DNA from 3 places in the Peribacillus sp. NPDC006672 genome. Region 2 is predicted to be linked to each of the others. Evidence: riboswitches for the same ligand, from Rfam matches in the RefSeq annotation. Region 2 holds a riboswitch; each other region holds the start of a gene.

Region 1 (3,279 bases), on a different contig from region 2:
TAAACAAAATTCTGGAAAATAAAGAACAGTTTTCGATATTATTTCGGGAAACGCAATTCGATCAAGATATTTCAAAGCAATATGTGGATCAGATTTTCAAGGCGAATGCCAGACATGTAGAAATACAAAAGAGAATAGATAGCGGAGAGATACACTATATTTCTGATATTATCCTATTTAATGTAGGGATCATTTCTTTCACATTGGCATTATCCACTCATTATGAGATTCATCAACAGAAAAAGGAACCATATTTTACTGCTGAGCGAATTAAGAGCATTGCTCAACTTTTGGTTTATGGTATACATGGAAAAAAAAATCATACATAATGTAACGGTCATATTAAAGGCATGAACATCAAGCCGTAAATATGACCGTTTTATTTTTAATGGGAAGCGATCATTCTTGTTGACGAAGTCAATTTGTGAATTAAATAAACCGAGTGTAAGATTTGACTTATATTTTTCAGACTATTACGATAAATGCATACTGCATGATATGACATTATGAGGATCTTATCTGGAAATCATGTTACATGGAGGGGATTTATAATGAGCGAAATCGTAATTTTATCAGGAAGTCCAGCGGTTCCATCAAGAACGGACATATCACTAAAACATATTCAATCTTTAGTTGAAAACGAAGGATTTACCACAACTTATTACTCAATTACGGATTTCTCAGCAGATGATTTATTCGAGGGGAGGTATAATAGCGAAGATATTTTAAAGCTTTCAGAAAAAATTCAAGAAGCTAGAGGAATTATTATTGGTTCACCAGTATATAAGGCCTCATATACAGGTGTATTGAAAGCCTTGATTGATTTGCTGCCAGAAGGGGCTTTTAAGGGAAAGCCAGTACTGCCAATTATGATTGGCGGAAGTAACAGGCATTTACTGGCGATTGACTATGCGCTTAAACCATTAATTTCAATATTGAAAGGCGAGCCGTTGCAGGGCATATATTTTGTGGATAAGGAAATAGATAAACAGAATTCAGAAAACCCGATAAATGATTTGAATTTAGTTGATCGAGTTCAAAGTCAGGTTCAGGAATTTGTAGAAGCGATTCAATTAAGAAATTAAGACTGCAGCGACTTCAACAAAAGGACTGGAATTCGAATAATTATTTTTTTAAATAATGCTAGACGTCAATAATAGGCTAATTAATGAAAATAGGCTCATTTTTTTGGAGACTTTATCTAAAAAAACGAGTCTATTTTCGTATTTAAATGAACATAAAATCATAAATGGAATAGTGTGTATAAAAATAACAGTTCATCCATTATATTAAACCAAGTTATTTTATAAGAAAACTCCATTGACAAGGATTTAATATGTGTTAATATTTAAAATAATAAAACTTATCCAGAGTGACGGAGGGAATTGGCCCTTTGAAGTCCAGCAACCTGCATGATATGCAAGGTGCTACCTCCAACAAAATGTTGATCATTTTGGAAGATAAGGTAATGAATATTTACCTTGGAATCTTTCTATTATGGAAAGATTTTTGTTTTTCGAAAAAATCATTGGCAAACCATAACAATGTAAGGTTGTTTGGAATTATATAAATTTAAGAAATTCATTAATCAGCGTCGAAAATAAGATATTCACGGAATTTCTTAAAGGGGGAACAGGTTTGGATAAAGAGAATCAGCTTGTAGAAATATTTGAACGACTTCAAGAAATGCTTAATTCAATGAAATATGGATCCATTACACTTATTGTTCAAGATGGTAAAATCATTCAAATGGAAAGAAATGAAAAACTAAGAATTAAATAAGGTATCTGCTGACTAGAAAAACTAGAGGCGGGTTTAACTGATATAAAGAGAGTATTGGTTAGATTCGTCTCTTTTTCCTAAGCTTATATAAACTCGAGAAGAATACAACGGGTATTGATCCACAGTTACTCTAACCTGTGAAAGATAGAGCAAGTTCTTAGAGGGGGCAATAAAGTTGGCTGCATTAATAAATTATGAAAATTTCAACACCGGGGATTTACCTATATTTCCTGAAGATAGTGAGACAAAAGGTGCTTTGGAAGTTCTGCAATGGGCGAATGAACAATATGGAAACAAACTCATTTATGCCTGTAGTTTTGGTATTGAAGGAATTGTGCTTACGGATTTATTAGCGAAGGTCAACCCTTCGGCAAAAATTGTTTTTCTGGATACTGATGTACATTTCGAGGAAACTTACCAACTGATCGATCAAGTGAAAAAGCGATATCCAAAGCTTTCGATCGAAATGAAGAAACCTGCCTTGACGCTTGAGGAACAAGCAGCGGAATATGGGGATGAATTATGGCTTAGTGATTCCAATAAGTGTTGTAACATTCGAAAAATAATTCCGCTTACTGATGTGCTTTCAAATGCAACAGCCTGGCTTTCGGGACTGCGGAGGGAGCAATCCGAAACAAGAGCTCTGACCGAGTATATCAACAAGGATAATAAGTTCAAATCGATTAAAATATGTCCACTCATTCATTGGACATGGAAAGATGTTTGGCGTTATGCTCACAAAAATGGACTTCCATATAATATCCTGCATGATAATGGATATCCGAGCATTGGCTGTAAAACGTGTACGGCACCCGCCATCAATGCCGATGACTTACGCTCAGGGCGTTGGCAAGGAGCGCAAAAAACAGAATGCGGATTGCATTTATCTTAAAATAAATAGAAATCATAGGGGGAAATTAGCATGACAATCAGTCTACCGCACGGAGGAACATTAATCGATCTTTGGGAACCAAAATATGATTTTAGTAAAATAACAAAGTCAATCGAAATTGATGAAATAGCATTAAGTGACCTTGAATTGATTGGCACTGGTGCCTACAGTCCGATTAAAGGATTCTTTACGAAAAGTGACTATGAGGCAGTTGTCAAGGATATGAGGCTTAACAGCGGCCATGTTTGGAGCATCCCGATTACGCTGCCTTTGACTGAAGAAGCTGCAGAAACCCTTACTATAGGTGAAGAAGTAACGTTGACTCATGAAGGTGAAACATATGGGGTTCTATCCGTTTCCGATATTTACACTCCAGATAAGCAATTGGAAGCGACATTAGTATATCAAACTGATGATGAGAAGCATCCTGGAGTGAAAAATTTATATAACCGCGGCGATGTATATGTCGGCGGGGAAATAAAGTTGATTAAGAGAATAGAGCGTCCGCTATTTCAAGCTCATTATTTGGACCCAGTTGAGACAAGGAAAGCTTTTGCTGAAAAAGGCTGGGAAACGGTTGTCGGATTCCAAACGAGGAACCCGGT
Region 2 (3,279 bases):
TTCCAACAGAGATAACGCACGTCCGTGGTCAGCAACCGAGCTGCTCATAATAATTGTTGCCCCTTCCGGAAGTTTATCGATGCTTTTATATTTTTGTGAATATAGACCGATAGGCTCGATGTGAATTCCGCCCGCATTGACGAAATCATATCCATTCTCTTTAATGGCCGACTCTAAGAAAGGTAGGTGTTGAAAATAGTTAGCATCCAATTCCTTATCATTTAAAGTCTTATTCGGTAAAACATAATCCTGGAATTTTTCAATTTTCAGCTCTATTCCTTTTTCTTTAAGAATAGGTTTAGCTTTTTCAAGAATCTCAGCATGCGGAACATTGGATGCTCCTACAACTAATTTCTTCGTTTCCTTTTCTGTATCGCTGCCGCCGCTTTTGTCCTTATCTGCTCCACAAGCTGCCAGAGCAATCGATAAAACAAGGACTAATGCAAATCCTAAAAACTTTTTCATCCTATTCATCTCCCTTTATCTTTTGTCTAATTTAGATGTAATCAAATCTCCAATAATTTGAATAATGAAGACGATAATTAAAATAACGATAGTCGCTACTAACGTAACGTCATTGTTGCTTCTTTGATAGCCGTCTAGATAGGCTAGATTACCAAGCCCGCCTGCGCCGATGACCCCGGCCATTGCGGTATAGCCGACCAATGCAATCGAAGTTACCGTAATCCCGGATATAAGGGCCGGCATCGACTCTGGAAGAAGGACCTTCCAAATGATCGTACTCGTTTTAGCCCCCATGGATTTAGCCGCTTCAATTACACCCTTGTCGATCTCACGGAGGCCAATTTCAACCATACGCGCATAAAATGGCGCCGCCCCGATAATAAGTGCTGGTAATGCTGCATTCTCACCAATCATAGAACCGACAAGCATTTTTGTAAAAGGTATGAGTAACACAATTAAAATAAGAAATGGAATGGAACGGAATATATTTACGACAGCACCAATGACCGCATTGACCGCCTTGTTTTCCCATATATTACCTTTCCCTGTCAAGAACAGGATCAACCCTAATAGTATGCCTATAAAAAAGGTAGCGACTACAGAGATGCTTGTCATATAAAGCGTTTCTTTCGTTGCTTCTAAAATGGCTTCCCAATCTACATTCGGCAATAATTCTTCAAGCATGAGTAATCACCTCCACGCCTACCTGCTGTGCTTTTATGAATTCTATTGCGCGGAGCATTTCATCCTCATTGCCATCAAGGTGGATAAACAACGTTCCATATGAACCGCTTCTTGTTTGGGATATTTTACCTTGAACGATATTGACATCCAACTCGAAGTTACGTACGAGCTTAGTGATCAACGGGCTTTCTGCACGATCACCTACAAAAGTCAATTGAATCACTTTACCTGCAGGAAAGCGTTCAAGCAAATGGTCCATCGTTTCTTTTGTTTCTTCTGGTTCCGTTACCTGTTGCACGAAACGCTTCGTCATTTGTTCTTTAGGATTCTTGAATACATCAAGGACAGGTCCCTGTTCAACGACTTGCCCGCTTTCCATCACGGCCACACGATGACAGATTTTACGTATTACATGCATTTCATGTGTTATCAGGACAATCGTCAACCCCAGACGCTGATTGATGTCAACAAGCAATTCGAGTATGGAATCGGTAGTCTGTGGATCTAAGGCAGAAGTCGCTTCATCACAAAGCAGGACCTTAGGATCATTTGCTAGGGCCCTGGCTATTCCCACCCTTTGCTTTTGCCCTCCGCTTAATTGCGAAGGATATGCCTTTTCTCTGCCTTCCAGTCCGACTAGCTTGATCAATTCGTTCACACGCTTGATGCGTTCAAATTTTGAAACGCCTGCAATTTCCAACGGGAAGGATATATTTTCCTGAACGGTCCTGGACCATAATAGATTGAAATGTTGGAAAACCATGCTGATTTCTTGACGTGCCTTACGGAGCTGAGCCCCTTTAATTTTTGAAACTTCCTTCCCAGCCACCACAACGGATCCCTCTGTAGGTGTTTCCAAACCATTGAGCATTCTGATCAAAGTACTTTTCCCAGCCCCACTGTAACCAATAATACCGAAAATCTCGCCTTTATTTATTTCAACATTCACATTATTTACTGCCTTAATAGTCTCACCGTTTCCTTTTCCTGTTCGGAAAAGCTTACTTACTTTCGTCAATGTAATCATTAATACTCACCTCTTTTATCCAATGAAACCTATGAACTTAGTTGATTTCTCTATATTATTTGTCAGTTTTTTTTCCGCCCGCAGGAATGTTTTTCCAAATGAAACAGAAAAAACCTTTCTGCATGAGCAGAAAGGCAGGTGAAGAAGCTGGCCTTCCTCTCATCTTCCAAAGTAATTAAACTTTGTGTGAATTGGCACCTTTCCAAGGAATCTCCTTGTCGGTTGCCGGGTTTCATCGGGCACATCCCTCCACCTCTCTTGATAAGAGCTAATATATAGAATATTTGTACAACATTAAGTTCTTTAGTATGGTGAAATTTTATCATAGATAAAAAAGGAGCGCAATGTATATTATTTCTAGCAAAAGAATGAACTGGACTTTTCGCTTAAACCGTTTTAGACGTCAGGGAGACGATATTCGTCGCTTTTTCAATTGCCTGCTCTAAATCTTCTATTAAATCCTCTGCATTTTCAATCCCGATGGATAACCGGACCTGATCAGCACTCACTCCCGCTTTCGCCAGACCTGCATCATTCAATTGTTGGTGGGTCGTACTGGCAGGATGGATGATTAAACTCTTAGCATCCCCTACATTAGCTACATGGGACCATAATTCCACCGAATTGATAAGTTTTGCCCCGGCTTCGCGGTCACCCTGTATCCCAAAAGTCACAACAGATCCTGCTCCCTTTGGCAAGTATTTATCCGCAAGGGCTTTATCGGGATGATCCTCCTTACCAGGATGTGAAACCCAAGTCACGGCAGGGTGATTTTCCAAATATTGAATGACAGACTTAGTGTTCGAAAGATGCTCTTTCATTCTTACATGCAGCGTTTCAAGTCCAAGCGTAAACTGGAATGCACTTTGGGCACTTAGGGCAGGACCTAAATCACGAAGCAACTGCACTCGGGCTTTCGTTATAAAAGCAGCAGGTCCAACTGCCTCGGCGTATACCAGACCGTCGTAGCTTGGGTCAGGCTCCGTAAAGCCAGGGTAGTTTGGTGAGTTCCAGTCGAACTTCCCTCCATCCACTATGACACCGCCTAACGTCGTTCCATTCCCCAAAATCCATTTTGTAGCGGAATGGATGACAATATCCGC
Region 3 (3,279 bases), on a different contig from region 2:
CTTGAATTTTTCCCTTGCCGCGTCCACTAGCTCTCGTGCGATATTCACCCCTTCAATCCTTGACTTTAAAGGGTCATCCCCCGCTAAAGCCATAGCCCTTCTAACATTATCGGGCAATTTGATGCCTGGGATCTCATTATGGATGAATTCTGCATTCCGTGTGCTTGTCAAAGGCATGATACCGATGAAAATCGGGGTCTCTAAATGTTTTGTAGCTTCATATACTTCTTCAATCTGCTCCACCGAATAAATTGGCTGTGTCAAAAAGGATTGAGCACCACATGCAATCTTCTTTTCCATTCTTTGTACAGCTTTATCCAGATATTTCACATTGGGATTAAAAGCGGCGGCAATTTTAAAATTTGCCCGTTGGCCCAAACTTTGACCGGAATAGGAAAGACCTTCATTAAATTGTTTGACCATACTTATCAGGTCAAACGACGATAAATCATAAACCGAAGTGGCACCTGGGAAGTCCCCAATTTTAGAAGGATCTCCGGTGATGATCAATAACTCGTTTAGCCCCACCGTCTGCAAGCCCATTAAATGTGACTGCAGGCCAATTAAATTTCGATCCCGGCATGTTATATGCACCATCGGCGTTACATTCAATTGGTTCTTCAGTAAATTAGCCAGTGCATCATTCGATATCCTTGGTGAAGCAAGTGAATTATCCGCTAATGTAATTGAATCGACCCCTGCTTTTTTCAAAACCTCAGCACCATTCATGAAACTCTCTATTCCCAACTTTTTCGGTGGATCAAGCTCAACTAGAATCGTCCTTTCAGTTTTTGCCTTTTCGTACAGTGGGATTTCCAACTCTCTATCGATCACTTCAATTATTTCTATTTCACGGGTTTTCGTAAATTTTTCTTTTACTGGTACCAAGCTTCCAATCGCATTCTTTACAGCTTGAATATGCAAAGGAGTCGTTCCACAGCACCCTCCTATGATCGTGGCACCTTGTTCACGCAGCTCTAGGGCACTTGAACCGAAATATTCCGGCACAGCTTTATAGACAAGCCTTCCATCCACATAATCCGGAAGGCTGGCATTAGGATAAATGGCAATCGACGCTTGCTTTGGCAAACTCACTTCTTCCATGGCCCTAATCATATGATGTGGACCGAGACGGCAATTCACCCCAACAACATCGGCACCCAATTGCTCTAGTTTTTGAAAGGCTTCATTTAAATGGATTCCATTTTGAAGATTACCCAGTTCATGCATCGAAACATTTGCGATGATCGGCAGTCCAGTTTCATTTTTAACGATTTGCAGGACGGTTTCAAGTTCTTCCAGGTCATAGAATGTTTCCAGAAGAATCCCATCAGGATTTTCCATCAGCAGACTGTATAGCTGTTCTCGAAAACCTCGCTTTATCTCTTCCATGCTTAAATCCGATTTCCTGATACTCCGCTGTGCACCTATTGTACCGAAGACATATGCCTTTCCTTTTGCCGCTTTTTTAGCAAGGATGATTCCCTGGCGATTGATTCTGCTTACTTCATCTTCTAGTCCATGGCGTTTCAATTTGTTGAAGTTGGCTCCGTAGGTATTCGATTGAAGGATATCTGCACCAGCTTCCAAATAGGCACGGTGAATGGACTCTATTTTATCTGGGTTCGTACAGTTTAATTCCTCATAACATTGATCGATACCATTAGAGTACAGTAAGGTCCCCATTGCCCCTTCCCCAACCAGCATTCTTTCTTTCAATTCTTTACGAAAATTCATCATTACACCCTCTCTCAAAAACAATCCTGTTTTTGGCGTTTTCTATGAGTATGAGAGAAAAGAAAAAAAACCTTCTCAAAGAAGAAGGTTTTTTGAAACATTCTCCTCATCTATCAAGCTCTGCTTGCTGGATTTAGCACCTTTGCCTAAGCTGGTTGCTGAGGTTTCTTCGGGCCAGTCCCTCCACCTCTCTCGATAAGATCCATTTATATAATTTTCATAAGATTTCAAAATTTGATTATATTTAATTTACATTAATAATCTGTCAATTTCAATACCTGATCGAATTTTTTTCACTTTTGAAGCACCAATTCTTTCTCCAAACATCAAAGAATCTGTAAGAAATGCTATATCATTTCCTTCGGAATCAATTACTTCAATTTTTTAATCCCCTCGAAAAGGTTGAGTATCTTTAACAATAAAATTTACAATGTCATTAGGATATCTATTTAAAAAAAAATGTTCTCCTTTAAACTTATGAAATTTCGCATTCCCTTCAACAACTTCGGTCCATTTTGGAATTTTTTTGATAGGAGTCGAAAAATCATTATCCGCATAAAAAACGCTTATTCCACAACTTATTTTTTCTGCTTTGGGTTGAAACTTATAATTGTCCAATATTATAAAATCTGCTCGCAAAATCGGAAGAAATATATCCATAATCTCTTTTGTATAAAATTCCTCTGAAAGTCCCCCATATTGTTCTACCGTTTGCAAGAAAGTTTCATTAGTCATATTTTCAATATTATCTCTCTTTTCAGAAATATGCGGAGCATTTCGCCCAGAAAAAAACAGATGGGTTGGTTCCTTAGTTCCCATTTGCTTAAGTTTATAATATATCTCATAAGTCAATAAGGCTCCCATACTGTGTCCAAATATAACATATTCATCGTCATATTTTAATTGTTCACTTATTCTTTTTGCGATATCTTCACTTGCTTCACCAACAGACTTGTAGCAAGGCTCTCTGAATCGAGTTCCTCTTCCAGCCAATTCACACATACACAATTCATATCTATCCGGCAGTAGTTTTTTCCATTCATAATATACATTTACCGACGCTCCAGCATATGGAATCGGAAATACTTTTATTTTATTTATTTCACTCACTCCTATGTTCAACTAAAGCCCACTATAAATTACTATATAGACCAATAAATATTCAAGATACAACCATATGTAACAAAAACGGACAATAGAAATTCAAAAGAAACATTTACAAAAAAATAAACTTCGCTCCTAGTAACTTTTATACTTTATTTAATTATACTTCTCTATTCCTCGCTGCTCTGCCAGCAACAAATTTACCATACCACTATAGCTATTTAAACCGTCTGTCTGGTTATTCGCCTTCAGATAAAAGTCATTTACAATTCTTGAAATACTTGAAATAACACTCTCATACTTATCCCGATACTGCTCATTTTGTTCTATGTCATGCTGCACCGCCTTGGACAGACTGGACATTATATCAGACGCCTTATCTGCATCAACTTTCTTTAGCGCTGATATAGAATAATCAAACGCTAGAAAAAAACCACT

The links. A riboswitch is a leader RNA that binds a small molecule or an ion and turns the genes downstream of it on or off. The one in region 2 is predicted to bind S-adenosylmethionine.
Region 1: it holds a riboswitch for S-adenosylmethionine, as region 2 does, so the genes downstream of both, ACQKKK_RS10530 (YezD family protein) here and ACQKKK_RS07530 (methionine ABC transporter ATP-binding protein) in region 2, are expected to answer to the same signal.
Region 3: it holds a riboswitch for S-adenosylmethionine, as region 2 does, so the genes downstream of both, ACQKKK_RS09560 (bifunctional homocysteine S-methyltransferase/methylenetetrahydrofolate reductase) here and ACQKKK_RS07530 (methionine ABC transporter ATP-binding protein) in region 2, are expected to answer to the same signal.

Annotation. Positions count from the first base shown of each region.
Region 1 covers NZ_JBNNOR010000005.1:228,404-231,682, forward strand. Annotated here, with positions in the region: gene ACQKKK_RS10520 (TetR/AcrR family transcriptional regulator) at 1-329, shown strand, start outside; gene ssuE (NADPH-dependent FMN reductase) at 552-1,085, shown strand; SAM riboswitch class I at 1,361-1,467, shown strand; gene ACQKKK_RS10530 (YezD family protein) at 1,666-1,782, shown strand; gene ACQKKK_RS10535 (phosphoadenylyl-sulfate reductase) at 1,970-2,674, shown strand; gene sat (sulfate adenylyltransferase) at 2,705-3,279, shown strand, end outside.
Region 2 covers NZ_JBNNOR010000003.1:343,321-346,599, reverse strand. Annotated here, with positions in the region: gene ACQKKK_RS07540 (MetQ/NlpA family ABC transporter substrate-binding protein) at 1-465, opposite strand, end outside; gene ACQKKK_RS07535 (methionine ABC transporter permease) at 481-1,149, opposite strand; gene ACQKKK_RS07530 (methionine ABC transporter ATP-binding protein) at 1,142-2,176, opposite strand; SAM riboswitch class I at 2,333-2,444, opposite strand; gene ACQKKK_RS07525 (O-acetylhomoserine aminocarboxypropyltransferase/cysteine synthase family protein) at 2,563-3,279, opposite strand, start outside.
Region 3 covers NZ_JBNNOR010000005.1:19,150-22,428, reverse strand. Annotated here, with positions in the region: gene ACQKKK_RS09560 (bifunctional homocysteine S-methyltransferase/methylenetetrahydrofolate reductase) at 1-1,737, opposite strand, end outside; SAM riboswitch class I at 1,841-1,939, opposite strand; gene ACQKKK_RS09555 (thioesterase II family protein) at 2,122-2,859, opposite strand; gene ACQKKK_RS09550 (DUF3810 domain-containing protein) at 2,998-3,279, opposite strand, start outside.